Regions from separate parts of the Salinivibrio sp. IB868 genome, predicted to be linked through region 2. Evidence: riboswitches for the same ligand, from Rfam matches in the RefSeq annotation. Region 2 holds a riboswitch; the other holds the start of a gene.

Region 1 (16,318 bases), on a different contig from region 2:
TGGCCAACGCAAGCCCTCCGCGTAAGCCTCCCCAGCTTAATATACGTACTGCCCAAGGGTTATAGGTTCGAAAGCGCTTAAAGCCGAGGTAACACACTTTCACGCTGATAAACCGGGCGAGAAGCACAATAGGCACCACCGCCGCCATAATGATCCAGTCTTCTTTATGGAAACTGATTTGCAGCAAGCTAACCCCGATTAGGAGAAAGAGTAGGCTGTTAAGAAATTCATCGACCAGTTCCCAGAAGTGGTCGAGGTGATCTTCACTTTCTTTGGAAAAGCCAATAAAGCGGGTCCAGTTGCCAATCATAATCCCGGCAACCACCATTGCCAGCGGGCCAGAGACATGCAGCATATCGGCCAGGACATAGCCAGCGCTGGGGATAGCCAGCGTTAATAGCAATTCCATCGAGTGATCGTTGGTGGCACAAATCAAGCGATGGAAAAGATAGCCAAGCACCAGGCCATATAAAATCCCGCCAACGGCTTCTTGTAAAAACAAGGCAATGGTACCGCCCACCGTCGGGTTGTTGTCGCCAAAGGCCAGGGTAAAAAGAGTCACAAAGATCACGATACCCACGCCATCATTAAATAGCGACTCTCCCTCTATTTGTGTCGTGATCCGCATCGGTGCTTGCAGTTTTTTCACAATGGCGAGAACAGCAATGGGATCGGTCGGCGAGATCAGCGCGCCAAATAGCAGGCAGTAGAGATAATCGAAAGGAATACCGATCAGCTGAAACACGCCCCAGATACCGGTGCCGATTAAAAACACAGAGACCAATAGCCCGCCGATCACCAGGGTCGTGATCTCCCACTTTTGGTCGGAGAAAGAGGGAAGCTTGACACCAATTCCCCCCGCGAAGAGCAAAAAGCCGAGGACGCCTTTGAGCAAAAAGGTATCAAAGTGGATATCTGTCAGTATTTGCTCGGCCATGGTTTTGAGTGGAATGGCTTGGTATTGACCAGCGACCACTATCAACAAAGACAGTAGGAGCGAGCTAGCGGTAATGGCGATGGTGGTTTGTACTCGACTGATTTTACTATTAATAAAAGCGATAAAGATGGCTGCAGCAGCCATAAAGCTGAGGATTGCGTAAGTTGACATGCCGCTTCCTAGTACAACGAGGGAATGAAAAAATGTGTCAAAATATTAATAGAAATCGTTGTCAAAACGAACAGCTGAATTGAAATAGATCAAAATAAATTGTTATTTATAGACGTCTAGATTTCCATTTTCGCTGTGGTAGGATGAAATGACTGCAACGAGGAAGATGATAAGCGTAATAGTATGGACCGACTGACACAGCAACTGCGCGACCGTATTCTAGTGATCGATGGTGGCATGGGCACCATGATTCAGGGGTTAGGGCTCAATGAGGCCGATTATCGTGGCCAACGTTTTAAAGATTGGCACTGTGATGTGAAAGGCAACAATGATCTTTTGGTGCTGACTCAGCCTGATAAGATCGCTTCGCTACACAGTGATTACCTGGCCGCGGGCGCGGACATTATTGAAACTAACACCTTTAACGCCACCCAAATTGCGATGGCCGATTACGACATGCAGGCGCTGAGTGCGGAAATCAACGTCGCGGCAGCCCGGCTTGCGCGTGAGGTCGCTGATGCGTGGACGGCGAAAACGCCGGATAAACCCCGTTTTGTCGCGGGTGTGTTGGGGCCGACCAACCGAACGTGCTCAATCTCACCAGATGTGAATGACCCTGGGTTTCGCAATGTCAGCTTTGATCAGTTAGTCGACGTGTATGCCGAGTCCACCGAAGCGCTCATTGAGGGTGGGGTTGATATCATCATGTTGGAGACCATTTTTGATACCTTGAATGCCAAAGCCTGTGCGTTTGCGGTTGAAAAGGTCTTTGATGCCCGTGGGTTTCGCTTACCCATTATGATCTCCGGCACCATCACTGATGCGTCTGGACGCACCTTATCCGGACAAACGACCGCCGCCTTTTATCACTCGCTGCGCCATGTTGAGCCACTGTCGTTTGGCTTAAACTGCGCACTGGGGCCGGCTGAATTGCGCCAGTATGTCAAAGAGCTGAGCGACATTTGTGAGGGCTTTGTCTCCGTCCACCCTAATGCGGGGTTGCCCAACGCGTTTGGTGAGTATGACCTTTCTCCCGAAGAGATGGCGACACACATTGATGAGTGGGCGGCGTCAGGCTTTATCAATTTGGTCGGTGGTTGTTGTGGCACCACGCCTGAACATATTCAAGCGATTAGCGACGCGGTGAAAAAACATTCGCCACGCTCTCTGCCTGACCACCCTGTGGCCTGTCGCTTATCTGGGCTCGAGCCCCTGACCATTAATGCCGATAGCTTGTTCGTTAACGTGGGTGAGCGCACCAATGTAACTGGCTCAGCACGCTTTAAACGTTTAATCGTTGAAGAGCAATACGACGAGGCGCTGGAAGTGGCATTGCAGCAAGTGGAAAACGGCGCCCAAATCATCGATATCAATATGGATGAAGGCATGTTGGATGCCGAAAAGGCTATGGTGCGATTCCTCAATTTATGCGCGGCCGAGCCGGATATTGCCCGTGTGCCAGTGATGATTGACTCCTCTAAATGGGAAGTGATTGAAGCTGGCCTCAAGTGCATTCAAGGGAAAGGCATCGTCAATTCTATTTCGCTCAAAGAAGGAGAAGAGGCTTTTCTTCACCAAGCACGTTTAGTCCGTCGCTATGGCGCGGCGGTGATCGTGATGGCGTTTGACGAACAAGGTCAAGCCGATACTCAAGCGCGGAAAGTGGAAATCTGTACGCGCGCTTATCATCTTCTGGTCGAGCAAGTCGGTTTTCCGCCGGAAGATATTATCTTCGATCCCAACATTTTTGCGGTTGCTACCGGCATTGATGAGCACAATAACTACGCAGTCGATTTCATCAACGCCGTGGCTGACATTAAACAAACCCTGCCGCATGCCATGATCTCGGGCGGCGTCTCCAATGTGTCGTTTTCGTTTCGAGGCAACAACCCCGTCCGTGAGGCTATTCATGCGGTGTTTTTGTATCACTGCATCAAAAATGGCATGGACATGGGGATCGTCAATGCGGGCCAGTTAGCCATCTATGATGATTTGCCTGAATCGCTGCGCTTGGCAGTAGAAGATGTGGTGCTCAACAAAGATGATGGCGCCACGGAGCGTTTATTGGAGATCGCCGACAGCTATCGCGATAGTGGGGAGAACGAGGTCGCGGAAACTGCAGAGTGGCGCAGTTGGCCGGTGGAAAAGCGGTTGGAACATGCACTGGTCAAAGGCATTACAGAGTTTATTGTTGAAGACACCGAGCTGGCTCGCGCCGCGGCAAGTAAACCTCTAGAAGTGATTGAAGGCCCACTGATGGCAGGCATGAACGTGGTCGGGGACTTGTTTGGTGAAGGCAAGATGTTCCTACCACAAGTGGTGAAGTCGGCACGGGTGATGAAGCAGGCGGTGGCTTACCTTGAGCCTTACATCAATGCTGAAAAGCAGCAAGGACAGACCAATGGCAAGATCTTGCTCGCCACGGTCAAAGGGGATGTGCATGACATTGGCAAAAACATTGTTGGCGTGGTGCTGCAATGTAATAACTTCGAGATTATTGATCTCGGCGTGATGGTGCCGACCGATAAAATCCTGTCGGTGGCGCGTGAGGAAAACGTCGATATTATTGGTTTATCAGGCCTGATTACCCCATCGTTAGATGAAATGGTGAACGTGGCGAAAGAGATGGAGCGCCAAGGGTTTGATATTCCTTTGCTTATTGGCGGCGCGACCACGTCCAAAGCCCATACCGCGGTGAAGATTGAACAGCATTACCATGCGCCCGTGGTCTATGTGCCCAACGCGTCACGTGCCGTGGGGGTGTGCTCATCGTTGCTGTCACAGACTCAGCGGCCGGATTTTGTGGCCCGTTTAGCCAAAGACTATGCGGCGGTGCGTGAGCAACATCAACGCAAAACGCCTCGAACCGCTCCCGTCACCCTTGAGCAGGCGCGGGACAATAAGTGGCAAACGGACTGGGCAAACTATGCTCCTCCGCAGCCGTTGAAGCCGGGCGTGCATGTTTACGATGATGTCTCGATAGCGACCTTACGTCAGTATATCGACTGGACACCCTTCTTTATGACGTGGTCACTCAGTGGCAAATTCCCGGCGATTTTGGATCACGAACTAGTGGGTGAGGAAGCGCGCCGTTTGTATCAAGACGCCAATGCTTGGCTCGATCGTTTCGAGGCAGAAGGCTTGGTCGCCGCGAAGGGAGTGTGTGGCCTTTTTCCTGCCAACAGCGTTGAGGATGATATTGAAGTCTATGATGATGGGTCTCGCCAAGCGACGCTCACCGTACTGAACCACTTGCGTCAGCAAACGAAAAAGCCTCGTGGTGCCAACTATTGCTTGTCGGACTTTATTGCGCCAAAAAGCAGTGGCCAGCCGGATTGGATTGGCGCATTTGCGGTGACAGGTGGTATTGGCGAATATGCCTTGGCGGAAGAATACAAAGCGAAAGGGGATGATTATAACGCGATCATGATCCAGGCGGTCGCCGATAGACTTGCAGAAGCCTTTGCAGAGTACCTCCATCAGCAAATTCGGATTACCTTGTGGGGCTATGCGCCCGATGAGACGCTCGATAACGATGCGCTGATCCGCGAGCAATACCAAGGGATCCGGCCAGCGCCGGGTTATGCCGCCTGTCCTGAACACAGTGAGAAAGGCAAAATTTGGCAATTGCTGTCGGTAGAAGCACATACGGGGATGACACTTACCGAAAGCTATGCCATGTGGCCGGGGGCGTCGGTCTCAGGTTGGTATTTTTCCCACCCTGAGTCACGTTACTTTGCGGTGGCGAAGATCCAAAACGATCAGCGAGACAGCTACGCAGCACGCAAAGGGTGGAGCAGCGAAGAAGCGGAGAAATGGCTCGGGCCGAACTTAAACGGCTAACGAAAGAAGCCAGCATATTGGCTGTGCTGGCTTTTTTATTATTCAAATAAGTCCGCGTGTAACCGCTGCACCACCTGGGTGGCATCGTCATCTTCAACCACAACACATACATTGTGGTTGCTGGCACCGTAGCAAATCATGCGTAGTTTATGTTGTGCTAAGGCACTGAACACTGGTGCTGTCGCGCCAGCAGTATGATTCATATCATTGCCAATCAGCGCTACCACCGCCAGGTTCTCGCAGATCTCGACATGACATAACTGGGTCAGCTCGGCGATAGCCGCTTGTGGCAGCTGCGGCGCGTCGCCCTGAGTGTTGGTTTGATCAAGGGTTAAAGCGACACTGACCTCCGAGGTGGTGATCAAGTCCACCGAGATTTCAAATCGTGCCAAAACCTCAAATACTTTGGCCAAAAAACCATATGCATGGAACATGTTTAAGCTGGTTAGTGTCACCATGGTTTGGTTTCGTCGTAAGGCGACGGCACGAAACAGCGGTGCCGAGTGCGCGTGCTCGCGGATCCAGGTGCCGCCTTGCTCAGGCGCTCTCGCGGCCCCGACAAACACTGGTATATGTTGGCGCACTGCAGGCAGCAAGGTGGACGGGTGCAGGATTTTGGCACCAAACGTGGCCATTTCTGAGGCTTCGCTAAAACTAATCTCACTGATTGGGCGCGCTTGTTCGGCAATCCGCGGGTCGGTGGTATAAATCCCGGGCACATCGGTCCAAATGGCCAAACTCTCTGCGTCCACGGCTTCGGCGAACAGTGCTGCACTGTAGTCGCTACCACCACGGCCTAAGGTGGTGGTTTGTCCGTGGGCATCCGCGCCGATAAACCCTTGGGTGACCACTCGATGTGTGGCTAAATGCGGAAGCAATTGGTCGTGGCACTGTGTTCGCGTCTGTTGTGGGTCAGGCTGGGCACAGCCAAACTGGCTGTCGGTGCGCAGCAATTCACGCGCATCTACTCTCAAAGCGGTTATACCTCGGCTGTTGAGCAAATGGGTGAAAATATGGGTTGAGATCAGCTCGCCGCAGGCAACTAACGCATCCGTTAGCGCTGTGTCAGGAATGATGGCCGCTTTTTCGGCATACTCGGCAATGGCGAGATGCCAGTGTTCGACGGCTGCTTGCGTGTTTTGGCAATCAGGAAGTTGCTGCAATATTGCTTGGTGAATGGCATTAATGGCGTCCAACTTGGCTTGGCGCACGTCAGGGTCGCTGATCCCTTTTGCGAGCGCGACTAAATGATTGGTCACTCCGGCGCACGCACTGATCACGATTAAACGGGTTTGCGGGTTTTGCTCGATAACCGCGGCGCTTTGCTGCATCGCCGCTAGCGTCCCGACACTGGTGCCGCCAAACTTAGCGACTGAAATTGATGGTAACGGGTTCACGTCCTTTTCCCCTTTTGAGCTCGTGCTCATTGATTCAACATATTCAAAAGTCAGTGGGGAACATCAGAAGTCACATCGTGACCGCGATAAATACCGCGACAAGGTAGGAAGAGCAAACGGCAGGCATTCTGCCAGAAGCGCTCCACCTGTCTGTCCATATGGATGACAAGTGACAGCCTGAAGGATTCAGCCTTCAAGGCCGGCAGCGTATCGACCCCGATCTTACGCCACCTCGGCATTGTCTCCCCTGGTTATCACGCTTAGGAGTGGGGCTCCGCCTGATAACTGCCTGAGAAATGCACCTCTTCTGCATGTTCAGTCATGGGTTGGTGACCGCATGAACAGTTTTAACATTACGGGTGTGGTCGCAGGGTGTCAACCGTGTTTTTGCTCTTGATGGGGGAGCACTGCCCAGCCCCCGCTTTGACTGAGGAAAAGGAGGCCATTGCGCCCTATCGGCACTGAAAAGAAACATAAATCGCCGCTAGCGATCACACAGTTCATGTGCCAGAGGCTAGGGGGATGGCGAAAAAATATGCTATAACGGTGAGCCTCGGTACCAACAACAAGGATTCGTGATGGCTCGTGCAATTTCCGATATTCAGTCTTTTCAACCCGTCGCTCGCACATTGATGGGGCCAGGGCCCTCTGACATTTACCCGTCGGTGCTGCAATCATTGAGCAAGCCGACATTGGGGCATCTTGACCCCTTATTCATTGGCATGATGGATGAGGTCAAGCAGCTACTGCAGTACGCTTTTCAAACCGACAATCCGTTTACCATTGCGGTCTCTGCACCCGGGAGTGCGGGGATGGAAGCCTGTTTTGTCAATTTGGTGGAGCCTGGCGACACATTGATCGTCTGTCGCAATGGCGTGTTTGGCGACCGGATGCGAGAAAACGTGGAGCGTTGTGGCGCACATGCGGTCATGGTTGATGATGCCTGGGGCGATCCGGTTAATCCTGAAAAGGTTGAAGCGGCCTTGAAGGCGCACCCGGAGGCTAGCATTGTCGCATTTGTCCACGCGGAGACGTCCACAGGCGCTTGCTCTGATGCACAGGCCCTTGCCACCTTGGCACGTGAACACGGCTGCCTCACTATTGTCGATGCGGTGACCTCACTCGGTGGCGTGCCGTTGAAGGTGGACGAGTGGCAATTAGATGCAGTCTATTCAGGCAGTCAAAAATGTTTGTCGTGTGTACCGGGCTTGTCGCCAGTGACATTCTCGCCCCGTGCAGTAGAAAAAATGCAGGCGCGGACTCACAAGGTGCAAAGCTGGTTTCTCGATCAAAGTTTGGTGCTGGGGTATTGGAGCGGCGACGGCAAACGTAGCTACCACCATACGGCACCCGTGAATAGTTTATATGCCCTACATGAAGCCCTGCTCAAACTGTATCACGAAGGGATTGAGAACGCGTGGCAACGCCACGATACCATGCATCAGCGTTTGAAAGCGGGATTGGACAATTTAGGGATTGGCTTTGTGGTCGATGAACCTTATCGTTTGCCCCAGCTTAACGCCGTTTATATTCCTGAGGGCGTGGATGATGCCGCCGTGCGCCAGCATTTACTTCACACCTATAACTTGGAAATTGGCGCTGGCCTCGGTGATTTGGCGGGTAAAGCCTGGCGAATCGGCTTAATGGGCTACGGCGCAAGGGATGAGAACATTGCCCTGTGCCTTAAAGCCCTTGAAGAGGCATTGCGCTAGGGCGTTGAATGATCCGGTAGGGTATGGCGGATTGTCCATACCTTCGCCGCGTTTGGATACAAGTAACGCGCTTCTTGCTGGATATCGCGAGCCCGCTGACGGTCACCGATTTGTAGGGCCACTTGATAGGCATGCTGATAGCCAGCAAAGCGTGGTCGTTGTGCGACTTGGCGCAATAATTGGTTAAGGTGTTGCTGGCGCTCAGTGTCAGACAGAGTTGCTAAATTAGCCTGAAAGTGACGGCTTTGTTGTGCGTGGGCCAGCTTTTGCTGCCACCATGGATGTTGCTGGTATAAGGCAAAACGTTGCGAGCTGAGTAAAGAGTCGCGCAAATAACGATTGGCCAAATATACGGATGACAGGCACACGAGTGTCGTGATGACGAGGGCAGTGATCACGGTGCGACTGGCCACACGTTGGCTGTAACCATGAGTGAGTACCGGGTAGCGGCGATATTTGCTGGTGAGGTTATCAAGCCAGTATAGCCAAAGGAGTAACAATACCCCATTGAACCACTGGGTGCCGCTTACCGGATAGATCATCAGTCCAGTGAGCGGAGGTAGCACTAAAGCAATCAAGATCCGCCGTGTCCCTGAGGGAGCACGAAGGATCCTGACGCCGAGCGCCATGATCACCAACACATAGCCCAATCCAATCAATAAGCCTCCTTCCAACAGCCAAAACAGCAGTGCACTGGGCAGGTTCACTGGACCAAGGTGGCCGGGTTGTGAAGCAGAAAGCAACAGCAAGGCCTGCTTACCATTCCCCATGCCCACGCCGAAAAAGGGCGTTGTCTGCCATTGTTGCCACGCTAAACCCAACGCACGTCGCTCGCCGTCGCTCAGCCATTGCCAACTATCTTGACCACTGAGGGCAAATATCGCCAGGATCGCGCCGAGACAGACTGCCACAAGCCAAGCTTTGTGCTGGCGCCTGGAGGCAAAGCGACTCAAATAGGCTTGCTGTAACACGATGGCACACAAGGCAAAGAGCAGCAGCAGGGGCTGGCCTTGCATCGCTAACACTGGAATAAAAACCAAAGGGGTGACGGCCAATAAGCTTTGGCTGATGGGATGGCGGTAGCGGCCACTCGGCTCTCTGGCGAGAATATACGCCGCTAAGGTGAGACCTGTAAGTAGCAGTGTGTGCGTGACCGCAGGGGGCAAGTGAGGCACCCAGTTGTTAAACATAAAAGGCGCCATGCCCGGTGGTGATTGATTGCCCAACACCGACAGTACCGCTAGCCAAGAGGCGAGTAAAAATACCCCGAGTAGCTTTTGCCGCTGCGAATGGTTAAAAACAAACTGTTGAAGGCTGGAGAAGAAACCGAGGCTAAGTATCAAGGCGGCCATGGCATAGCCGCTATTGAGTGCCTCAGCGTGTGGGTAGTAATAAGGAATAATCGCCAGGCCCGTTGCCAAACCAAGCATCCAGGTCAGTCGGCTTGCCCGCCAAGTATGCTGACGCACGACTTCTAAGCAGGCAAACCCCAAGGTGAACGCGAGCGTTAACAAGGAAAGCGCCGCTGCAGGGTGACGTATGCCAACCAGCGGGAGAGACACCGAGTACAGTGGTAAGCAGATCAACCACAAGGCCGCTAACGTTAGTAGAAATGGGGTTGTTAGCGGCTTTCGTATCACGCGACTCTGCGGCAGCGCTGAGGTCATTATCGCTCCAACATAGGTTTGAGGAAGTGAGCGGTGTGGCTACCCACCACATCCACGATCGCTTCCGGTGTACCTTGCGCGATGATTTCACCGCCGCCATTACCGCCCTCTGGCCCTAAGTCGATGATCCAGTCCGCGGTCTTTATCACATCCAGATTATGCTCAATCACCACGATAGTGTTGCCCTGTTCGCGCAAGCGGTGCAGGACATTAAGCAGTTGCTGAATATCATGGAAATGAAGTCCTGTGGTTGGTTCATCGAGGATGTAAAGCGTTTTACCCGTGTCACGCTTAGACAGCTCTCGTGCTAACTTGACCCGCTGTGCTTCACCCCCCGATAAGGTGGTGGCCGCTTGGCCAAGGCGAATATAGCTCAGGCCGACATCCATCAATGTTTGCAGTTTACGCTTGATAGCGGGCACGGCGTCGAAAAACTCACGCGCGTCCTCGACGGTCATCTCAAGGACTTCATCGATGGTTTTGCCTTTATAGCGTACTTCCAATGTTTCCCGGTTATAACGTTTACCTTTACACACATCACAAGGTACATACACATCGGGCAAGAAATGCATTTCCACTTTGATCACGCCATCACCTTGGCACGCTTCGCAGCGACCGCCGCGCACGTTAAAGCTAAAACGGCCCACTTTATATCCGCGTGCCCGTGCCTCTTGGGTACCGGCAAACAGCTCACGGATCGGGGTAAAGATCCCCGTATAAGTGGCTGGGTTTGAGCGTGGGGTACGGCCAATAGGGCTTTGATCAATATCGATCACCTTGTCGAAATGTCCCAACCCATCAATCGACTCGTAAGGCGCGGGATCGGCGGTGGTCGCGCCGTTTAATTGCTGGTGGGCCACTTTAAAAAAGGTGTCATTGATAAGCGTTGACTTGCCTGAGCCTGACACGCCCGTCACGCAAGTAAGCAGTCCGACAGGTAGGTGGAGATCAACGTTTTTCAGGTTGTTGCCCGTCGCCCCTTTCAGCGTCAACATTTTGTTTGGGTCGCGCTCAATACGCTTTGTGGGAACCTCGATCGCTTGCTTTCCACTTAGATACTGACCTGTCAGTGACGACTCACTGGCGAGTATGTCCTCTAAACTGCCTTCGGCAACAATTTGACCACCATGTGCCCCGGCCCCCGGGCCAATATCAATGATGTAGTCGGCCGCGCGAATGGCATCTTCATCATGCTCGACCACCATGACAGTGTTCCCCAGATCGCGCAGATGCTCCAAGGTATCGAGCAAGCGGGCATTGTCACGCTGGTGCAGACCAATAGAGGGCTCATCCAGTACGTACATGACCCCCACCAAGCCCGCGCCAATTTGGCTGGCCAGTCGAATACGCTGTGCTTCACCGCCAGAGAGGGTATCGGCACTGCGCGATAAATTCAGGTAGTTAAGCCCCACATTGACCAAAAACCGTAGCCGGTCATGGATCTCTTTCATCACCTTTTCGGCAATCTTAGCGCGTTGCCCGGTCAAGGTCAGTTGTTCAAAGAAGTCCAGCGCCTGTTGAATGCTCAGCTCACAAATCTCGGGTAGATTGTGGCCGTCGATAAACACGTGACGAGCTTCTTGGCGTAAGCGTGAGCCACCGCAGCTGGCACAAGGTTTGGTGGCGATATATTTGGCAAGCTCATCGCGCACAGCATTCGATTCGGTGTCGCGATAGCGACGCTCCATGTTATTGAGGATCCCTTCGAAGGGATGCTTACGTACGCGAATATCGCCCCGATCGTTGACGTATTTGAACTCGATCTCTTTTGGGCCGGAACCGTACAAGAGAATGTCCTGAACGGTGCCCGACAGATCCTGCCACGGCGTTTCCAAATCAAAGCCATAATGCTCAGACAGCGAGCGTAGCATTTGGAAGTAATAAAAGTTACGCCGATCCCAGCCGCGGATCGCCCCACCCGCGAGGCTGACGGCTGGATTTTGGAGAACGCGCTTAGGATCAAAATACTGTTGCACCCCCAAGCCGTCGCAGGTACCACAGGCACCGGCTGGGTTATTAAAGGAGAACAGGCGCGGTTCAAGCTCTTGCATGCTGTAACCGCAGTGTGGGCAGGCAAAGTTGGCGGAAAAAATGATCTCTTCCCCTTCACCGTCCATCCAACTGATCACCGCGCTGCCGCCTGTTAGCTCGAGCGCGGTCTCAAAAGATTCTGCCAAACGCTGTTGCTGATCATCGCGCACTTTAAAGCGATCGACCACCACCTCAATGGTGTGCTTTTTCTGCAGCTCGAGTGTCGGCGGATCGGATAGATCGCACACTTCGCCATTGATTCGGGCACGGATAAACCCTTGCGCAGCGAGGTTCTCCAGAGTCTTAACATGCTCCCCTTTACGGTTTTTAATGATCGGCGCGAGCAGCATCAGCTTGCTTCCTTCCGGCAGCGCAAGCACTTTATCGACCATCTGACTGACGGTCTGAGCCGCTAAGGTCACATCATGAGTGGGACAGCGTGGCTCGCCCACTCGCGCATACAGTAAGCGTAAGTAGTCATACACTTCAGTGATGGTGCCGACCGTTGAGCGCGGGTTATGCGAGGTGGACTTTTGCTCTATCGAGATCGCAGGTGACAGACCCTCGATATGGTCAACATCGGGTTTTTCCATTAAGGAGAGAAACTGGCGCGCATACGCTGACAAGGATTCAACGTAACGGCGCTGGCCTTCGGCGTATAGGGTGTCGAAGGCCAGCGATGATTTTCCCGAGCCAGATAGGCCGGTGATCACAATCAGTTTATCACGAGGAATGGTGAGGTTGATGTTTTTGAGGTTATGCGTGCGCGCGCCTCTGACGTCGATATTGTCCATTATTATCCTACTACTCAGTCAGCTCACTGGTTGGTCGCCTAGTATGGCACAGACATGACCATGACCAAATAAAAAGGCTGTATATTTACACAGCCTTTACTCGAAGGGGAAAAACGCGCGATCCGACGCGGTTAACGTTATCGACGGTTTTTGACCGTCGCTTCGTCTTTGTTGCTTCCGCCAAGGTAGTGGTGCTTGTAGCAGTGATTGGTGGCTTCAATAAAGCCTTCTACGCTGCCACAGTCAAAGCGCTCGCCTTTAAATTTATACGCCAGTACACACCCTGACTGTGCTTGTTTGAGCAGCGCATCGGTGATCTGGACTTCGCCGTTTTTACCTGGCGGGGTCGTTTCTAACAGATCAAAGATATCTGGCGTTAAAATATACCGGCCAATAATAGCAAGATTGCTTGGCGCATCGCCGGGATCGGGTTTTTCCACCATGTTGTCTACGCGGAAAAGGTCATCTTTGATCTCTTGACCGGCAATGACACCATATTTATGGGTCTCATCTTCCGGGACTTCTTCCACCGCGACAATCGAGCAACGGAACTGGTTATATAGAGCGACCATTTGCTTGAGAACGCCATTGTCAGGATGGATGCAAAGATCATCGGCGAGCACGACAGCAAACGCTTCGTCGCCGACCAGATCGCGACCGGTTAAAATCGCATGTCCGAGTCCACGCATTTCGTGTTGGCGAATGTAGGTGAATGACGCTTTCTCTATGGTATTGCGAATGTCATCGAGTAACACTTCTTTGTTGGTGCCACTGATTTGATGCTCAAGCTCATAGTTTTTATCAAAATGATCCATGATGGCATGCTTGCCACGACCGGTGACAATACACATGCCGTTGATACCCGCTTCCAAGGCTTCATCCACGCCGTATTCAATCAAAGGCTTGTTGACCACTGGCATCATTTCTTTCGGCATTGACTTGGTTGCCGGTAAAAAGCGGGTGCCATAGCCAGCCGCTGGGAACAGACATTTTTTTATCATCTCAGATCCTTTCGTTTTTGTTGGGTGGCGAGCGGTTTATGACGCGGTCGACACCCCTAAGCGGGTTGTTAGCAAGCGGCTGCTAACAATGTTATCTGGGTCAATAGTTTGCTGGGTTCAGTGCGGCTAAGCAAGTACTGCGCGCCAACGCGGCTAGATAGCGTGACCGTCCCCGCGTTGCTTAGTCCGCATGGGCGGAAAAATACGCCATAAATGCATCGGTAAAGGTCGATAAGGACGCCGGCGGGAGGGCATTAATTCCCGCCGCCGCGGCGCGGCCACCGCCTGTTGTGAATTGCTCGGCCAACTGCGCCGCCCCAGTAGGACGATTTAACGGGGCACGAATACTGACCATCCATTCTCCTCCTGGCATCGGCGTGAGCACGGCATGGGCTCTATCAGGATGGCGGTTGGCTAATTGGTTGCCAAACATGCCACTTATTCGGCGTGCCCAAGCGGCATCGGGAAGCTGATACACCTGTGCGTTTTCATCGCCCAGCGCCGGGGTTAGGGTTTGCGCATGCGCCCGGTCACTTTGATACGCGTCAGCCAGTGCCATCACGATGTCCGGATAAGCGCGCATAAAAGCATCGGGGGTCGAAAAGCCACACAGGTGACGATATAACACCGCGGGGGGCATAGTGAGGTCATCCAAGCTCGCGCCATAGCTGTTGTAGTTGAGATAGTGGCCGAGCTGTGCCAGCCGCGCGCGCGTTTGCTCGTCAATACCCGACTGTTGAGCAAGGGCATTTGCAGTGCGATCCAGGTTATCGCCATACGCGCCAACTAACGCCCATTCTCGATACTGCCCACCGAGAAGTTTATCGATAATAAGCGCGGTACAGGTATTAGCACTGGTATGAATATGTGCGTCTAACAAAGGCGAATCTGGGATGGGACCACTTTGATGGTGATCAGCATAGAACACGCGCGTGCCAGCCGCGAGTAATCTCGCGAGTGCGTCTTGGTTCTTCGCCATCGAAACATCGAGTACTGTGACCTGCTCGGGGCCTGTGGGCACTTGCTTTAACAGAGCAATATCGCGTTTAACCCCAGTAATTAACGTGGTGGCTTGTGGGTGCGCTAAGCGCCATTGCACCAGTGCGGTAAGCCCATCGGCATCCCCGTTAAAGACATCAAATCCCATCCTGTGATTCCTTTTTAACTGAGTAACGTGACATCCTACCTTGATGGGTGAGCTTGACCCAACTAGCGGTGATCGTCGTCGGCGCCAGGATAGGCTTCAAGCCCCGTCGAGCCAATTAGGGACAAGTTGTTTTTCGCCCAAAACACGGCTTGTACTCGGTTTTTAACATTGATTTTCTTAAACACGTTATAAAGGTGCGACTTAACGGTATGCTCACTGACGTCCAATGCACGGGCAATGTCTTGGTTAGAGGCGCCCGTGACAAGATGGCGCAGGATTTGTTGCTCGCGGTTGGTCAGGACAATGGCCTGCTCATCGATCGCTTGTTGGTGGTGCTGCTGATAATAGTGAATTAACGCGGCCATTTTGTGACGGGGGAGCCAGTACTCGCCAGAGAACATTTTTTCGATGCCATAACATAGGTGGCGGATCTCATCTTCTTTTTTAAAGACCCCTTTGATAAATGGCCAGCTGGCGAGTTCTTTGGCACTTAAGTCATGTGCATTGAGCAGCGCAAAGACATGTTGGTCGGCAAAGGGGATCAGCGATTGTTTTAGCTGCTCGGTGGCAATGTCATCAAAGGCGTTTAAGTCTACCAACACTAAACCGGGTCGTGCGGTGAGCTTGTCAGTGATCGCATCGGGCGTCACGAGCTCAACCTCGCTATGAATTGCTTTTTCTAAGCATGTCATCAGTGCAGACACAGACATGCTGGGCTGAGAAATAAGAAGCAGTGTGTAACTATCTGAGGTGGTTTCGGCCTGGTTCATAAGCATCCTACTGATGATGACTCAACATGCGTATCCGTGTGACGTAAGTGGGGTGATCACCGACGTCAAGGCTGGGCAAGCTTTCCATCAGTCTAAACCATTTTTATCTTTAAGGTATACGCTGCGAGTGATAACCCATTGTGCTGACGCTTTAACTGCAGAATATGGAAACAGATCGCGTGGAAAAGCTTCGAACCTCTGGGGTGCTCGTGCTAGACTTCCTCCTTATTTATCCAGTTTGCGAAATCGTTTCGCGCGCAACCAAGAACAGTGGGAGTCACCTATGGCCAGCCGTGGCATAAACAAAGTCATCTTGATTGGTAATTTGGGCAACGATCCGGAAATCCGTTACCTCCCCAACGGCGGTGCGGTGGCGAACCTCAGCCTCGCGACCTCAGAGTCATGGCGTGATAAAAACACCGGTGAGATGCGTGAGAAAACAGAGTGGCACCGTGTTGTGCTGTTCGGTAAAACCGCCGAAGTCGCGGGTGAGTATCTGCGCAAAGGCTCTCAGGTGTATATCGAAGGCCAACTGCAGACACGCAAGTGGCAAGACCAAAACGGGCAAGACCGTTATACCACGGAAGTCGCGGTACAACCGTTTAGTGGCAGCATGCAAATGCTGGGTGGCCGTGGTGGTCAGAGCCAAGGTCAGCCCATGCAGCAGTCACCGCAGCAGCAAGGTGGATGGGGACAGCCTCAGCAGCCTCAACAACCACAGCAAAACTTTAACCAACAGCCACCGCAGCAGTCGGCACCACAGCCACAGTCGCAACCTCAGCAGCAATACAACGATTTGCCTGATTTTGACGACGATATTCCGTTCTAAAACGGACTGCGTTAAGTGG
Region 2 (16,318 bases):
CGCTAGAATGATGTAGTCAGGCTGATGGGGTTGAATCGCTTTGAGCATGGCTTGCTCGTGCTCTTCTCGGCTTAGGCCCTCATGGCTGACATAATGAAAAGGGATATCAAAGCGCTCAGTCAGATGTTGTAGTTTGTCGTAGTTACCGACTACCGCTGCAATATCAATCTCGAGCGAGCCATCATAGGCTTTCATTAAAATGTCGCCGAGGCAGTGGGATTCTTTGGTGACCATGATGACGACGCGTTTGCGGCGCGAGCTAATCAGCTGGCGCTGGCTGCCAGGTGGTAGCGCATGGTCAAGGTCGAGAAGCAGGGTGTGATCGTTAAAAATCCCCTCCAGCTCAGTGCGCATATAAAACTGCCCAGTGACATTATCGACATACTCTCGGTTGTGAATAATGTTGAGCTGATGTTTATAGCAAATGTTGGTGATGGTCGCGATGAGCCCTTGGGCGTCAGGACAGTCCGTGAGAAGTGTTTTTCGTTCCATGTTGGTCGTGTACTGCTGATGACTAAACCCTCGGTTGTACCCTGTCTCAGCCGCAAGGTCAAAGTGATTTTACGATGCGCCATCGGTTTCTCAGGGGAGTGGTTTCATCCCGAAGAGGGGTTTGGCATAATGGCGGCTTTCCCCCTGTGTATTTATACAATGATCCGTAAGGTTTTCTCAGACACCGGTGCGCTGGCCAAAGCGATTGATGGTTTTGTGCCTCGCCAGCCGCAAACAGATATGGCGATTGCTGTTGATGCGGCAATTCGTGACCAAGGCCAGCTCGTGGTGGAAGCGGGCACAGGAACCGGGAAAACCTATGCCTATCTGGCGCCTGTTTTATTAAGTGGTAAAAAGGCCATCATCAGCACGGGCTCGAAAAATCTGCAAGAGCAGCTCTACCATCGAGACTTACCGCTGATGAAGTCAGCCTTGGGCTATACAGGAACCACCGCCTTATTGAAAGGCCGAGTCAATTACCTGTGCCCAGAGCGACTCGAGCGACAAATTAGTGAGTGCCACCGCCCCGACAGCGAGCCTGGGCAATTGAGTCAGCTGGTTAAAATTCGCGAGTGGTCGTCCTATACCGAGTCGGGTGATCTGAGTGAATGTGACGCACTGGCTGAAGACAGCCCACTGATCCCTGTGGTGACGTCCACCAATGACAATTGCCTTGGTAAAGACTGTCCAAGTTATGAAGACTGTTATGTGGTCAAAGCGCGGCGTCGTGCGATGGATGCCGACGTGGTGGTGGTCAACCATCACCTATTTTTAGCGGATGTTGCCATCAAAGAAACGGGGTTTGGCGAGCTCATCCCAGAAGCAGACGTGATGGTGTTTGATGAGGCGCATCAGCTTCCGGACATTGCCAGTCAGTATTTTGGCCAATCTCTATCTAGCCGGCAGCTGCAAGATGTTGCCAAAGACATTCATATCGCCTATCGCACTGAGTTACGAGACACGCGTCAACTGGAAAAAGTTGCTGATCGCCTCTCGCAAGCTGCGATGGATATGCGCTTGGTGATGGGCGAGCCTGGATACCGAGGTAACTGGCGCGAATTACAGACGTCGCCCAGCGTAGAGAAAGAACTGGTACGGTTATCAGATGCGCTCGATCTTGCGCATGACGTGGTGAAATTATCACTCGGCCGCAGTCAATTGCTTGACGCTGCATTTGATCGCATCACCTTATTTAAAGCGCGGCTTGCACGCTTAAAAGATACCTCAATCACCGGGTACTCTTATTGGTACGAGTGTACTCGTCACCACTTTAGCCTCAATATTACCCCCTTATCGGTGGCGGATCGTTTTCGTGAGCAAATGGCCGAACAGGGCGGCGCTTGGATTTTTACCTCCGCTACCTTGGCCGTTGAGGGCGACTTCGCGCATTTTAATCACCGTCTCGGGATTGATGCTAAGCAACAAATGACATTGGAAAGCCCCTTTGACTACCCCAATCAAGCGAGGCTTTGCGTGCCTCGTCATGTACCGGAAACCAATAGTTTTCGTCGTGCCAACAAACTTGCCGCATTATTGGGACCGGTGATTGAACGTAACCAAGGGCGTTGCTTTTTCCTGTGTACGTCACATCAAATGGTACGAGAGCTGTCAGCCTTGTTTCGTGAGCAGCTGTCATTGCCCGTCCTCATGCAAGGAGAGATGCCCAAGCAGCGCTTATTGGCGGAGTATTTGTCGTTGGGCAATGCGTTGCTGGTGGCGACGGGCGCCTTTTGGGAAGGCATTGATGTGCGTGGACAAGCGCTCAGTTGTGTGATCATCGATAAACTCCCGTTTGCTTCCCCCGATGATCCTTTATTAAAAGCACGAATAGAAGATTGTAAACTGCAAGGGGGCGATCCCTTTGCTCAGGTACAGATCCCCGAAGCGGTGATCACCCTAAAGCAAGGGGTGGGGCGTCTCATTCGGGATCAACAAGATTTTGGTGCACTGGTTATTTGTGACAACCGATTGGTGACCCGCGCATACGGCGCAACCTTTTTGCGCAGCTTGCCGGCGATCCCTCGCACGCGGGATTTACACCACATTGACGATTTTTTGTCGGGCAGTGACACCGACAGCAACACGATGCAATCGCATTTATTAGATCAACCGATAGAGGGTTAAATGACGCTACGAATATTGGCCGTAGATACGGCGACCGAAAACTGCTCTGTCGCACTGTGCTGTGATGATCAGATTATCACACGCAGCGAAATTGCACCGCGTGAGCATACCAACAAGATCCTACCCATGGTCGACGAGGTATTGGCAGAAGCGGGCCTAACATTGACGCAATTGGATGCACTCGCGTTTGGCCGCGGGCCGGGGAGTTTCACAGGCGTCCGTATTGGCATCGGAATTGCACAAGGTCTAGCGTTTGGTGCAGATCTCCCAATGATTGGCGTTTCAACATTGGCAGCGATGGCAGCACAAAGCGGTCGCTTACATAATGCGACGCGCGTATTGACGGCGATTGATGCGCGTATGGGTGAACTCTATGTTGGCCAATATCTGCGGACTGACGCTGGCGTATGGCAGTGTGTCGGTGAAGAGAGGGTCGTCGCCCCGGACGCATTCACCCCTGAGTGCACCGAGGGGGTGTGGACATTGGCAGGAACCGGATGGGCAGCCTATCCTGATCTGGCAACACGCTTAGCATTGCAGACAGCGCCGTCAGAGGTGTTATACCCCCAAGCACAAGATATGCTGGAGATTGCTAAGCAGGCGTATCGTGCGGGAGACACAGTCGCTGCGGAGCTTGCTAGCCCCACGTATCTGCGGGATAAAGTCACTTGGAAAAAGTTACCCGGGCGCGAATAACCACCATGAGGCCGGCAGCATAGGACGTGAATATGGTATCGATTAACGGTGTATCCTCCCCACAGACAAACCGGCCTAACCATCCCCAGCGTGCGGGCAAAAAGCCGCAAACGACGCGCAAACAAACGCCCAAGACGACGCAAGTGGCTAAGGCGGTTCGCCAGCGTGTCGACCCCGCCGCGATTGCGCAAGCAGAACAGGCGAAACAAGCGTACGTGCAATATGATTTGCCGGATGGCCGCGGCCGTCAAGCGATGGCTTCCTACTTCGCGGTGTTAAATCAAGCCAGGCGAGAGGAACTGATCAACTTAGTAGGCGTCGATATCTATGTGTGATGTGGCGCGAAAGGAGCCTGATATGAAGTCTTACCTGTTAGTTTTATGCGGCATGTTACTACTGAGTGGCTGTACAAGTTTGCCTGAGTCCCTAAAAGGCCGGATGGACCAGCCCGTGACCGAATACCCGGTGGTCGCGAAAATGACAGAGGCAAACCAAGGGGAAGAGGTGCGCCTTGGTGGCTTGATCGTTGGGGTGAATAACCGTGAACAGGACTCTGTGGTTGAAATAGTGGCGGTGCCAACGTCGACAGCGGGTCGGCCCGATATCGATGCCTCGTCGCTTGGGCGCTTCAAAGCGATTTTTACTGGCTTTATTGAACCGGCTGATTATGCCAAAGGCCGGCCGATAACGGTGTTGGGCGAGTTTCAGGGCCGTCAAGCGGGAAAAGTGGGGGATTATTCCTATGATTACCCCGTGCTTAGGGTAACAGGGCACCAGCTTTGGGATATTGAACAGCATGTGGTTGATGATGACAGACCTTATTGCTACGGCTTGTACTGCTCCCGAGTGCGCATTGGCGTCGGCACGGGACGGGTGCAAAGCGTGATTAGCTTACCTTATTAGCCCTTGTATGTGATTGTGATGATGACACCGCCATTGACGGAGGCTCTCGAGGCATTATTGGCGTCTGATCCGGCAGCACTCGGGTTATCGTCTGGCTTAACGCCGACCTCGATTCGACTTAATGATGTGACAGTGGCCGCGGCAAGACGCCCAGCAAACGGCTTAGCGCCAACATTGGTTTTTTTACATGGCTGGCAAGACAACCTGGCGAGTTTTGATTCGCTGATCCCCATGCTGCCTCAAGACTACGGGTTACTTATGTTTGATTGGCCCGGGCACGGTTTGTCTGAGCACAAAACCGGGGATTATCACTACCCGTTTTTTGATTATCTAGACAGCTTGCATCAAGTGCTTCACCAAACACTTTGTTCGCAACCTGAGAAAAAGGGACCCGTCATATTGGTGGGGCACTCATTGGGAGGGTTAGTGGCTAGCTGTTACGCGGCCAGTTTTCCTGAGTCGATCGCGGGGGTTGTCTCGATAGAAGCGTTGGGGCCCATTGTTGAACCTGAACATAAAATCACCGAACGCATCGCGAAAAGTCTCAATCAGCGCTTAAATTCAGCGCAAAAACCCCCACGTCTCTTTGATTCTGCGATTAAGGCGCTACAATTGCGCGCATCCATTAATAAAGTCGCCTGTCAGTCACTGATGCCACTGGTAGCACGCGGGATCGAGACATGCGGTCATGGTGTACGTTGGCGTCATGATCCTAAGCTTCGTGGTGAGCCACTGTATCGAATGGCGCCCGGCCATGGAGAGTCGATTATTCGAGCGATTGAATGCCCTGTGCTGGCGATTCGCGCGACAGATGGGTATCCTGCGCTGCGCTCTGCCGATGCCGCGCAACGAGCCACGTGGTTTAAGCAATTGACACTCATTGAGATCCCCGGGACACACCATTGTCACCTTCAGCAACCGCAACAAACTGTGTCGTTAATAACGGATTTTGTGACCAAAATTCAAACGCGCACTTAAAATGCTCGTGTAAAAATAATGTTAACGCTATGGTGGGCAGGTTAAACACCTGTTTGAATTATGCCTCGCGTCGATCGAAGCAGGCAATATAGCCTGCAAGTTAACACATAGGAGAAAGCCAGTGGAAAAGGTATGGCTTAATCGTTACCCGTCGGATGTGCCGGCGGAAATAGATCCAGATGCCCATCGCTCTCTGGTCGAGATGTTTGAACATTCTGTCCAGCAGTACGCGGATCAAACTGCCTTCATTAATATGGGGCAGGTCATGACATTTCGTAAACTGGAAGAGCGTAGCCGTGCGTTTGCAGCCTATCTACAAAACGAGCTGAAACTGAAAAAAGGCGATCGCGTTGCCATTATGATGCCGAACTTGCTGCAATACCCAATTGCCCTGTTTGGTATTTTACGAGCCGGTTGTGTCGCCGTGAACGTTAACCCGTTGTACACCCCTCGCGAGCTTGAGCACCAATTAACGGACGCCGGGGCAAAGGCGATTGTGATTGTGAGTAACTTTGCTCACACGTTAGAGAAAGTGGTCGACAATACGCCGGTGAAACACGTGGTATTGACCAGTTTGGGTGAACAGTTGCCACGAGCCAAAGGGACCCTGGTTAACTTTGTAGTCAAATACGTCAAAAAAATGGTGCCTAAGTATCATTTGCCGCACGCGACCTCGATGCGCCAAGCGCTGCGCCGTGGTCGACGTATGCAATATGTGAAGCCTTTTTTGAAAGGCGAGGATATTGCATTTTTACAATATACCGGTGGCACCACGGGGTTAGCGAAAGGCGCCGTACTCACGCATAGAAATATGTTAGCTAACGTCTATCAAGCCAAAGGGACGTATCAGCCGGTACTCAATGCAGGTGAGGAGTTAGTTGTCACTGCATTGCCGCTTTATCACGTATTTGCGCTCACGGTCAATTGCCTCTTGTTTATTGAAATGGGTGGACAAAATCTACTGATCACCAACCCACGCGATATTCCAGGTTTTGTTAAAGAGCTACAAAAGTATCCGTTTACGGCCATTACAGGCGTGAATACCCTGTTTAACGCGCTACTCCATAACGAAGATTTCCATGAGTTGGACTTTTCTAACCTGCGCTTGACCGTCGGTGGCGGTATGGCCGTGCAAAGGGCTGTCGCGGAAAATTGGAAAAAGCTGACTGGCAAGCATTTGCTCGAAGGATATGGGTTGACGGAGTGTTCGCCACTGGTTGCGGCCTATCCTTATGATTTACGTGACTACAACGGCTCCATTGGGTTGCCCGTGCCATCGACGGAGGTGCGCATCGTTGATGATCAGGGTGAAGATGTGGCGGACAACCAGCCGGGTGAGTTGTTAGTGCGTGGCCCGCAAGTGATGCAAGGGTATTGGAATCGTCCAGAGGCGACACGAGACAGTATCGACGAACAGGGTTGGTTAGCGACTGGCGATGTGGTGCAGTTCGATGATGATGGTTTCTTGCATATTGTCGATCGCAAAAAAGACATGATCCTCGTCTCTGGCTTTAATGTGTATCCTAATGAAGTGGAAGATGTCGTTGCGTTACATGACAAGGTGTTAGAAGTGGCCGCCATTGGCCAGCCAGATGAGAATTCTGGTGAAGTGGTTAAAATTTGTGTGGTCAAAAAAGATCCTTCGCTTACGCGAGATGATCTTGTGGCGCACTGTCGCAAACACCTCACTGGCTACAAGGTACCACGTGTCGTGGAATTTAGAGATGAACTGCCTAAAACCAATGTGGGTAAAATTCTGCGTCGAGAGTTACGCGATGAGCCGCAAGCCACTGAGCAAAAAGCGTCAGCTTAATGCGAACCGACCCAGAAAAGGGTAAACTGTCGATAACGAATCACGAAATGCCGGCCTCGCCGGCATTTTCTTTATGGGCTTTTTTGTGAACTATCAACAAATCACCACCGATCAACAGCTGGTCGATATCTGCGCACATTTCCGTGACCAAGCCGTTGTGATGCTTGATACCGAGTTTGTCCGTACGCGTACCTTTTATGCACAATTGGGGCTGGTCCAGATTTATGATGGCGAGCAACTGGTGCTGGTTGACCCGCTAGCCATTGATGATCTTTCTCCGTTATGGGCGCTGTTGACTGACACCCAGGTCACCAAGGTGTTACATGCGAGTAGCGAAGACTTAGAGGTTTTTCAGCACTACGCGGGCGTGTTGCCAACCCCCATGGTAGACACGCAAATCGTCGCCGCCTTTTTAGGTCATGGCGTCTCCGAGGGCTTCGCAAGCTTGGTAGAGCGTTATGTCGGCGTGAGCTTAGATAAAGGAGAGTCGCGCACTGATTGGTGTGCACGTCCCTTAACGGACAAGCAGAAACAGTATGCGGCCGCTGATGTGTATTACTTGCTACCGCTTTATCAAGCGCTGACTCAAGCGCTATCCGACACACCGTGGTATGACGCAATGGTAGAAGAGTGTGGCCTGTTGTGCCGCAAAAAGCAGTGGGTAAAGCCGGATGAAGCAGCTTATCTCGATATTAAATATGCGTGGCAGCTTAAACCTCAACAGTTAGCGGTATTGCAAGCCCTTGCCAAGTGGCGAGCTAAGGAAGCGCGCCGCCGGAATATGGCACTCAACTTTATCGTTAAAGAGCAAAACCTCTGGAAAATGGCGCGTTATGGTATTCGTACGGTTGAGCAAATGAACGAGCATGGGTTCGACAAATTTGAAGTGCGTTATCACGCGCAAACCTTGATCACGTTGGCCACGCAAGCGGATAAAACCCCGTTAGCCAAATGCCCGCCGGCCATCACACGCTTAGTCGATGAGCCTGGGTATAAGTCGGTGATTAAAGCGATTAAGGAGCAGGTGCAAGCCCAGGCAGATAAATCAGGCTTAGCGCCTGAGTTTATTGGTTCTAAAAAGCAGCTTAATCAATTGATTACCTGGGTATGGCGAGAGGAGCGTCAAGAAGACAAACGTCCTGACTTAGCCTCGGGGTGGCGCTTTCGGTTAGTGGGTGAGACATTGCTGACGATGATCCCTAACGCCCCAGGGGCATAGTGATCATCTCACGCATAAACAAAAGCGGTGGCCTTGAGCCACCGCTTTGTGTATTAGCCCGTTGTGATTGAGATCTAGCTCTCTTTTCCCTCTTCGGGCAAGGTGACATTCAGCTCCAAGACGGATAGGTCATCATCGCCTTGCTCTAGGCTGACAGACACTTGGTCCGGTGCGATATCCACGTATTTGCGGATCACGTCTAAAATATCTTGCTTGAGCTGAGGCAAATAAGTCGGCGCTGGGCTATCTGCACTGCGACGCTCGGCAACAATAATTTGTAAACGCTCTTTGGCAATATTGGCCGACTTTTTCTTAGATGGGCGGAAGAATTCAAGCAGTGCCACATTAGCCTCCAAATAAGCGTTTTAGGAAACCTTTGCGCTCTTCCTCGATAAAGCGGAAGGGACGCTCTTCACCCAGCAGACGCGCAATGGCATCTTCATAGGCTTGGCCTGCATCAGATTCTTGGTCAAGTACCACTGGCTCGCCTTTGTTTGAGGCGTGCAACACAGACTGGCTCTCCGGGATGACCCCTAACAGTGGAATACGCAAGATATCTTCAACATCCTCAACACTGAGCATTTCACCGTTGGTCACACGTGCAGGATTATAGCGAGTGAGTAATAAGTGATGTTTTACCGGATCCTCGCCGTTTTCTGCGCGGCGTGACTTGGAGTCGAGAATACCAAGAATCCGATCAGAGTCGCGTACGGATGAAACCTCTGGATTGGTGGTCACAATCGCTTCGTCAGCAAAATACAGCGCCATTAATGCACCGGCTTCAATGCCCGCGGGCGAGTCGCAAATAATGTATTCAAAGCCAAGCTCATCCATGTCTTTTAGAACCCGCTCCACGCCGTCTTTGGTTAGCGCATCTTTATCGCGTGTTTGTGAGGCTGGCAGAATAAACAAATTGTCTACGCGTTTGTCTTTAATTAATGCTTGATGCAGATTGGCTTCGCCGTTAATGACATTGACAAAGTCATAGACGACCCGACGCTCACAGCCCATCACCAAATCCAGGTTACGTAGGCCAATATCAAAATCGACCACGGCGGTTTTTTTGCCTGTCATGGCCAACCCGGTCGCCAATGCCGCACTCGATGTTGTTTTACCAACACCGCCTTTACCGGAAGTAATTACAATAATTCGTGCCATTCCTCTTCCTTATTCTCTTATAGCGTGAGGGGGTCAATGTGTAAGCTTTCTTGATTAAGCGAGACCATGGAAGGTCGCTCTAAATGTTCTGATGGAATTTTATCGCTGAGCCAATAGCTTCCTGCTACTGACAATAATTCTGACTGAAGGTTCTGACAATAAATACGCGCTTGCTTTTGTCCACTTGCGCCGGCAATAGCTCGGCCACGCAAAACGCCATAGATATGAATACTGCCATCGGCTATCACTTCCGCGCCGGCACTGACATGATTGAGGATCACCAGATCGGCGTTTTTCGCATAGATTTGCTGACCTGAACGCACGGGGGCGGTGACCACTTTGGCAGGCGGCTGAATCGGATCGGCAACTCGGGATTGCTTGCTTGACTTGAGCACGGCTAGCTGCGCATTCAGCGCAAGCTCGCGTGTATCATTATGGGTGACGCCGGTCAATCCGACGAGAATCATGCCTGTGGCCTGTAAGCACTGCTTTAAGGCACCGATATCAGGACATTGTGATAGACGGCTAATGTCAGCGACAACAGGGGCGCCTTGAAAAAAGGCCGGTGCTTGGGTGACTTTCTCTGTCAAAACATTGGCAGCGGCAGCAAAATTATCGTCAACGAGGTGGAGGACGGAAAGGGTAAAGGTTGAGCCTTTCAACTCCGGTTGTTTGAGCATGTTATTCGATCCCGGTTTTGTCATTTAAACACGAGTCAGACGCGCATTATCAGACGTTGGATAGCATGGTATATTCACAGCGCCAATGCGGCAAGCAGGGTTTGCCGTTGATGCGGCATTTCTCCCTTTAATGGTGTTTTTTTAACGTTTGAATGAGAAATGGCAGCAGAGACGCGTTTTGACACACTTTGCTGCAAAGCTTAACAAACCTTTACCCCGAGATGACAATTTATCGCCAGTAATATGGCATGCTCATGAGGACTTTTGAGATGTATTGCGCAATTTATCGTAGCAAAAAGAAAGAAGGCACCTATCTTTATCTTGCAGAGAAAGATAAATTTGATGATGTGCCTGAGGCATTAATGAATAGCTTTGGGCAACCCGAATTTGCCATGATGATCAACTTAGACAAGCGCGATAAACTGGCTGCTGTTGACATCAATAAGGTTAAACAAAGCCTGCAAAGTGATGGCTTTTTTGTGCAATTGCCCCCGCCACCTGATGCGGCATTGCAGGCCATTCGTAATAAAAACGAAAAACTGTAAAAGGAAGACTATGCGCAAAGGTATGATTTCAGCTTCTATCGCGGCGGCACTGTTGGTGAGCCCTGTGATGGCCAAGCCCGGATTCGAGCAGTATGTGACCACCTTAAAAGCCGAGGCACGAGAGGCGGGCATCAGTGATGCGTTACTTGAGCGTGCGTTTAAGGACGTTGAATACCACGAGCGTGCGGTCAGCTCCGATCGAAATCAACCTGAGCGACGCCTTACGCTGGATGAATATATTCCGCGTGCTGTGCCTGATTGGAAAGTCGCCCAAGCGAAAAAACTGTATCGTGAACATTACGACACGTTGAAAACCATCGGTGAGCAGTACCAAGTTCAGCCGCGTTTTATTGTGGCTTTATGGGGCGTAGAAAGTAATTTTGGCAAACTTCAGGGCAGTTATAATGTGATTGAAGCTTTATCAACATTAGCCTTTGATGGTCGTCGAGAGGCCTTTTTTCGTAAAGAGACCATGGCTGCACTGAAGATATTACAGCAAGGGCACATTGCGCCAGAAGCGATGAAAGGCTCTTGGGCAGGGGCAATGGGCCAATGCCAGTTTATGCCAAGCTCGTTTATTAATTACGCGGTCGATGGCAATCAAGATGGTAAGAAAGACATTTGGCAAACAGAAGCCGATGTTTTTGCGTCTGCTGCGAATTACTTAAAAAAAGCCGGGTGGGATGATACTTATACATGGGGGCGGCAAGTACAGCTACCTGCAGGAATAGATCGTACTTTGCTTGGCACCGACAGTGATAAAGCACACTCATTGAGTGCCTGGCAGACGCGTGGTGTGCGCCGTTTGAATGGTCAGGCGCTACCCGCCGTCGATATCAATGCGTGGTTGATTCAGCCTGATGATGGTAAAGGCAGGGCTTATCTTGTTTATAATAATTATCAGAGTTTATTGAAATGGAATCGCTCGCACTACTTTGCGTTAGCGGTGAGCCATTTGGCAGACAGAATTAAATTTGGTTAAGGGATAAAAAAAAGAGGCTGAGCGCCTCTTTTTTTATGCGGGAATATGGACTTAGGCTTCTTGGCCTGGGATGAGGAAATCTTCCTGCTTAGCCGCACCGCTCTCAATCGCTTCGCGAATCACTTTCGGCATACGACCTTGGCCTGTCCAGGTTTTTTGTGAGCCATCTTCGCCCGTATATTGATATTTTGCTGGACGAGTCGCGCGTTTACCCGATGCTTTGCTCTTGGAAGCACCACCTAACAATGCCACGATTTCTTCTGGGTCAATACCGTCGGCTTCTAACATAGCACGGTATTTTTCTAACTTCTCTAAGCGCTCTTTTTCTTGCGCTTCAGCTTGGCGATCGATTTCTTTGCGCTCTTCAACAACCGTTTGTAATTTTTCTAAGGCTTCGTTCAGTTGCTCAGTAGACATCTCTTTTGCAACTGCGCGTAAGCTACGCAAATTGAGTAAGGCTTTCATTGCATCAGACATTATTGGTTCCTATTTGATTTATATGTTAATTGAAAGAATGATAGCAGTATAATTGAAATATACAATATGACCTATATTAATACGCCATATTGTTCATTAATTGCAAGTTAACCGCAAATTTGACTTTAATTCTATTGTCTTTTTTGAAACAGATGTCTAAAAAAATAGAAGATAAGACGCATTTTATTGGCATCGAGTAAGGTGGGGGTTAATCGACGTTTTTTCAACCATAAATAGTTGCGATAGTAAACACGTTGTGTAGAATGCACCACGCTTAACGTAGAGGTGCGTTGTTTATAAGTCGTGCGCAAGAGGGTGATACCGATGAGAGCGCATAAAAGGAAACAACGCCGAAGCCAATCAGGTCATCACACCGATTGAGCTGGGGCTGTTACCGAATAGGGGCAGCACTGCCATAGTACTTGGAAATACACTATGGAGCGCTACTGTATGTAGGAGGCAAGCTGTTTGCCGTGTGATACCACACCTTACCGTCTTCATTTCTGCAGTAGATCTCCAACCACCTGGTTGACACTGAGATCATGAACTTAACAGATTTTTCTTCATCCGCTTTATCACTGCTTCCCCCTTTATTGGCGCTAGGCCTCGCGATTGCCACACGACGGGTTTTATTGTCGTTGGGCATGGGAATCGTACTAGGTACTGTGTTACTGACCGATTTTTCTTTCCTCTCTTCTGGACAGTACTTACTTGAGGTGATCACTGGACTATTTATTGCTGATGGAGGCTTAAATAGCTGGAATTTAAGTATTCTCGCGTTTCTTATTTTACTCGGTATGATCACTGCGCTCCTGTCTCTTTCTGGAGGCACACGCGCGTTCGCCAATTGGGCGCAAAGTCGGATCAAGAGTAAACGTGGGGCGAAACTGCTCGCCGCTTTTCTCGGCGTATTTATATTTGTCGATGATTATTTCAACAGCTTAGCGGTGGGCGCTGTTTCTCGCCCCGTGACAGATAGATTTCACGTCTCTCGAGCGAAACTGGCTTACATCCTTGACTCCACGGCAGCCCCTATGTGTGTGATCACGCCAGCATCAAGCTGGGGAGCCTATATCATTACCGTGATTGGCTCGATTTTAGTGGCGCATGGTGTGACGGATTACACGGCGCTAGGGGCATTTGTCACCATGATCCCGATGAACTTTTACGCCATTTTTGCCTTACTCTTAGTGTTTGCGGTGGTTTGGTTTCAACTGGATATTGGCCCGATGCGTCAGTTTGAATATCAGGCGAAAAAAGGCAGTCGATTGGGCGATGAAAGTGAAAACTGCGCTGATATCTGCGATGACTTAGGGATTGAAGAAAGTGATAAGGGCAGCGTGGCTGATTTGGTTGCCCCCATTATTATGCTAGTCGTGGCGACGGTGGGGGCGATGCTATATACCGGCGGGCAGGCCTTGGCCGCTGATGCACAATCCTTTTCTCTCCTCGGCGCGTTTGAAAATACCGATGTCGGTATGTCGTTACTGTGGGGTGGACTGGCGGGTTTAGCTGTGTCCTTAGTGATGACAGGTAAACAAGGTATTGCGGTATCAGATATTGCGAAAACCCTTTGGGTGGGCGCAAAGTCTATGTTTGGCGCGATCCTCATTCTGTTATTTGCTTGGTCAATTGGCCATATTATTGGTGATCTACAAACAGGCAAATATTTGTCGTCCTTAGTTGAGGGGAACTTACCGGCGCAACTCTTGCCTGTGGTGCTCTTCTTGCTGGCGGCAGTGATGGCCTTTGCAACAGGGACGTCGTGGGGGACGTTCGGTATTATGCTTCCTATCGCGGGCGATCTTGCCGCGGCGACAGACATTGCTCTGATGCTACCTATGCTCTCAGCAGTATTGGCGGGGGCGGTATTTGGCGATCATTGTTCACCAATTTCTGATACCACTATCTTGTCTTCAACAGGGGCACGATGTGGACATATTGACCACGTCGCCACCCAGCTCCCTTATGCTATTGGCGGGGCGCTTGTCTCAACCGTAGGCTTCATGGTGTTAGGCTTTACCGCGTCACTTCTTTGGTCCTTGATGGCGACCGTGTTTGCGTTCGTTGCACTATGTGCTGGGTTAATGTGGCTTAAAAAGCGACCGTGTAAATTGGTCGGTTAATTATCTAGCCTCGCCTCGGCGGGGCTTTTCTTTTTCTGCTAGTGCGGTAGCATGCCTGTTTATTTAATCCAGTTCGCCCACAACGGGCATTACGTGTAGAGACAGTTATGGCTCAGTTATACTTTTATTATTCGGCAATGAACGCGGGTAAGTCGACCACCTTGTTACAATCGGCCTTTAACTACCAAGAGCGCGGTATGCAGCCTCTACTCTTTACCGCCGCGATTGATAACCGCTATGGGGTCGGAAAAATTAGTTCGCGAATTGGCTTAGAAGCTGATGCCCACCTGTATGACAATCAGACGTCGCTATTCGAGCACGTTGCGACTATCTTGGCGCAAGAGAAAGTTGACTGTTTATTGATTGATGAGAGCCAATTTTTGACCAAACAGCAAGTCCTTGAGCTCACTGATGTGGTGGATAAGCTGCGGATCCCAGTATTGTGTTATGGATTAAGAACGGATTTTCGTGGTGAGCTGTTTGAAGGGTCGCAGTACTTGTTGGCGTGGGCTGATAAGCTCGTTGAACTGAAAACCGTATGCCATTGTGGACGTAAAGCGAGTCGAGTTATTCGCCAAGATAGCGAGGGTAATGCCATTGCGGATGGTGATCAGGTGGTGATTGGGGGCAATGAACGTTATGTTTCTGTGTGTCGCCGCCACTACAAACAGATGCTTGGGTTACTCTAGACGGCATTGAGTTCGGTCAAACACAACAAAGGCGAGCGGTAAGCTCGCCTTTTCCATTTGGCCGACCGGATTCAGCGCTATTTAGCCGCTTCTTGATCGACTGGCACAATTTCACTGGCATGGTAGCCTTTTGGTCCTTCCTGAACCTCGTAGTTGACGGTTTGTCCCGCCTTTAATGTCTTATATCCGTCCATCTGGATGGTAGAATAGTGGGCAAACACATCGCCTTCTCCTTCTACCGGACAAATAAAGCCAAATCCTTTTGCATTGTTAAACCATTTTACTGTACCAGTTTCCATGCGACACATCCTTCTTGCATCAAACTTTGCATACCTGCGATAAACGCGTTCATTCCACCTCATCAATCCCGGCAGCGTGGCACTGTTGCCATCACTGATATGATTGAATAGAAGTGACATGGTTAGTTTACCTACCACATGTTTCACTTTAGTAGATACTTTTAGGCAGTCAAGTGTGGGGTATAACTTATAACAGTAATGTAATATCGAATCGAAAAAGTGTGAGGAAGTGGCAATTATTCATTCAACAACAGACATCTTAATTGCATAGTTTTTTAGATTTTACCCTGGATGTTTTCGCTATAAACGCGTGTTATTACAGTGATAGATGCGCTATTACAGGGCTCAACTATTACTTTTTATTCTAATAACTTGCTCTTTAGCCCTTAAGTGTTTGGATTGGCATGAGCGCTACTGGCATTACGCAAGGAGTACGCCTGCTTAAAAATGATCATGGAGTGAATATTGTCGAATCGAGAGAGGCGTGTACCTATTTCTCACCTGTCGCGCTTGACGCGATCCGCCCACACGTTATTTGCTAGCCGGTCTGCCTTGTTTTTTATGCATTTTGATGCAGTGAGCGATGACACGTTCGTGTCGCGCGCAGTGAACGAAATGCGGCGTCAGACACTATGACACAATACAGTGCTTAACAATTGCTCAGGCAAACGGTGTTCGCAATGAAAAGGTTGCTGGAATACAATCTGTGGCTTAACTTTAAGTATAGGTGGACGGGAATCGTGGATGGCAGTAGTGCCCCGCCACATCATTTACCGAGACACCCTAACAATGCATTGAATGAGTTATGAGTAATTGGAACCAGTGGGGTTTGCCTGACGCAGAGGCCGAATCGTCAGAAAAAACCAAGTTGCAACCGCCATCAATGTACAAGGTGGTGCTAAATAATGATGACTATACTCCGATGGAGTTTGTTATCGATGTGCTCCAGACGTTTTTTGCCATGGATGTGGACAAAGCGACGCAAGTCATGCTGACGGTGCACTATGAAGGAAAAGCGGTCTGTGGCGTATTTACCGCCGAGGTCGCTGAAACGAAAGTGGCACAGGTAATGATGTATGCCAAAGAGCATGGCCATCCGCTACTGTGCACGATGGAGAAAGCTTAGCCGGCTCCATC

The links. Region 2 has a riboswitch for lysine ahead of BZG20_RS12455 (Na+/H+ antiporter NhaC family protein). Riboswitches for the same ligand answer to the same signal wherever they lie in the genome.
Region 1: linked by a shared signal. The riboswitch ahead of lysC (lysine-sensitive aspartokinase 3) and the one ahead of BZG20_RS12455 (Na+/H+ antiporter NhaC family protein) in region 2 are both predicted to bind lysine.

What each region holds. Positions count from the first base shown of each region.
Region 1 covers NZ_MUEW01000006.1:1,988-18,305, forward strand. Annotated here, with positions in the region: gene BZG20_RS07875 (sodium:proton antiporter) at 1-1,108, opposite strand, end outside; gene metH (methionine synthase) at 1,292-4,951, shown strand; gene lysC (lysine-sensitive aspartokinase 3) at 4,990-6,378, opposite strand; lysine riboswitch at 6,476-6,663, opposite strand; gene BZG20_RS07890 (alanine--glyoxylate aminotransferase family protein) at 6,927-8,060, shown strand; gene BZG20_RS07895 (Wzy polymerase domain-containing protein) at 8,057-9,727, opposite strand; gene uvrA (excinuclease ABC subunit UvrA) at 9,727-12,552, opposite strand; gene galU (UTP--glucose-1-phosphate uridylyltransferase GalU) at 12,690-13,553, opposite strand; gene BZG20_RS07910 (acetyltransferase) at 13,735-14,700, opposite strand; gene BZG20_RS07915 (LuxR C-terminal-related transcriptional regulator) at 14,763-15,470, opposite strand; gene BZG20_RS07920 (single-stranded DNA-binding protein) at 15,754-16,299, shown strand.
Region 2 covers NZ_MUEW01000011.1:53,705-70,022, forward strand. Annotated here, with positions in the region: gene purU (formyltetrahydrofolate deformylase) at 1-492, opposite strand, end outside; gene BZG20_RS12390 (ATP-dependent DNA helicase) at 652-2,616, shown strand; gene tsaB (tRNA (adenosine(37)-N6)-threonylcarbamoyltransferase complex dimerization subunit type 1 TsaB) at 2,617-3,312, shown strand; gene BZG20_RS16280 (hypothetical protein) at 3,345-3,647, shown strand; gene BZG20_RS12405 (Slp family lipoprotein) at 3,670-4,215, shown strand; gene BZG20_RS12410 (alpha/beta hydrolase) at 4,234-5,193, shown strand; gene fadD (long-chain-fatty-acid--CoA ligase FadD) at 5,315-7,006, shown strand; gene rnd (ribonuclease D) at 7,092-8,225, shown strand; gene minE (cell division topological specificity factor MinE) at 8,300-8,569, opposite strand; gene minD (septum site-determining protein MinD) at 8,571-9,383, opposite strand; gene minC (septum site-determining protein MinC) at 9,401-10,063, opposite strand; gene BZG20_RS12440 (YcgL domain-containing protein) at 10,333-10,608, shown strand; gene BZG20_RS12445 (lytic murein transglycosylase) at 10,619-11,590, shown strand; gene BZG20_RS12450 (H-NS family nucleoid-associated regulatory protein) at 11,642-12,067, opposite strand; lysine riboswitch at 12,340-12,521, shown strand; gene BZG20_RS12455 (Na+/H+ antiporter NhaC family protein) at 12,610-14,193, shown strand; gene BZG20_RS12460 (thymidine kinase) at 14,301-14,882, shown strand; gene cspD (cold shock domain-containing protein CspD) at 14,960-15,181, opposite strand; gene clpS (ATP-dependent Clp protease adapter ClpS) at 15,987-16,307, shown strand.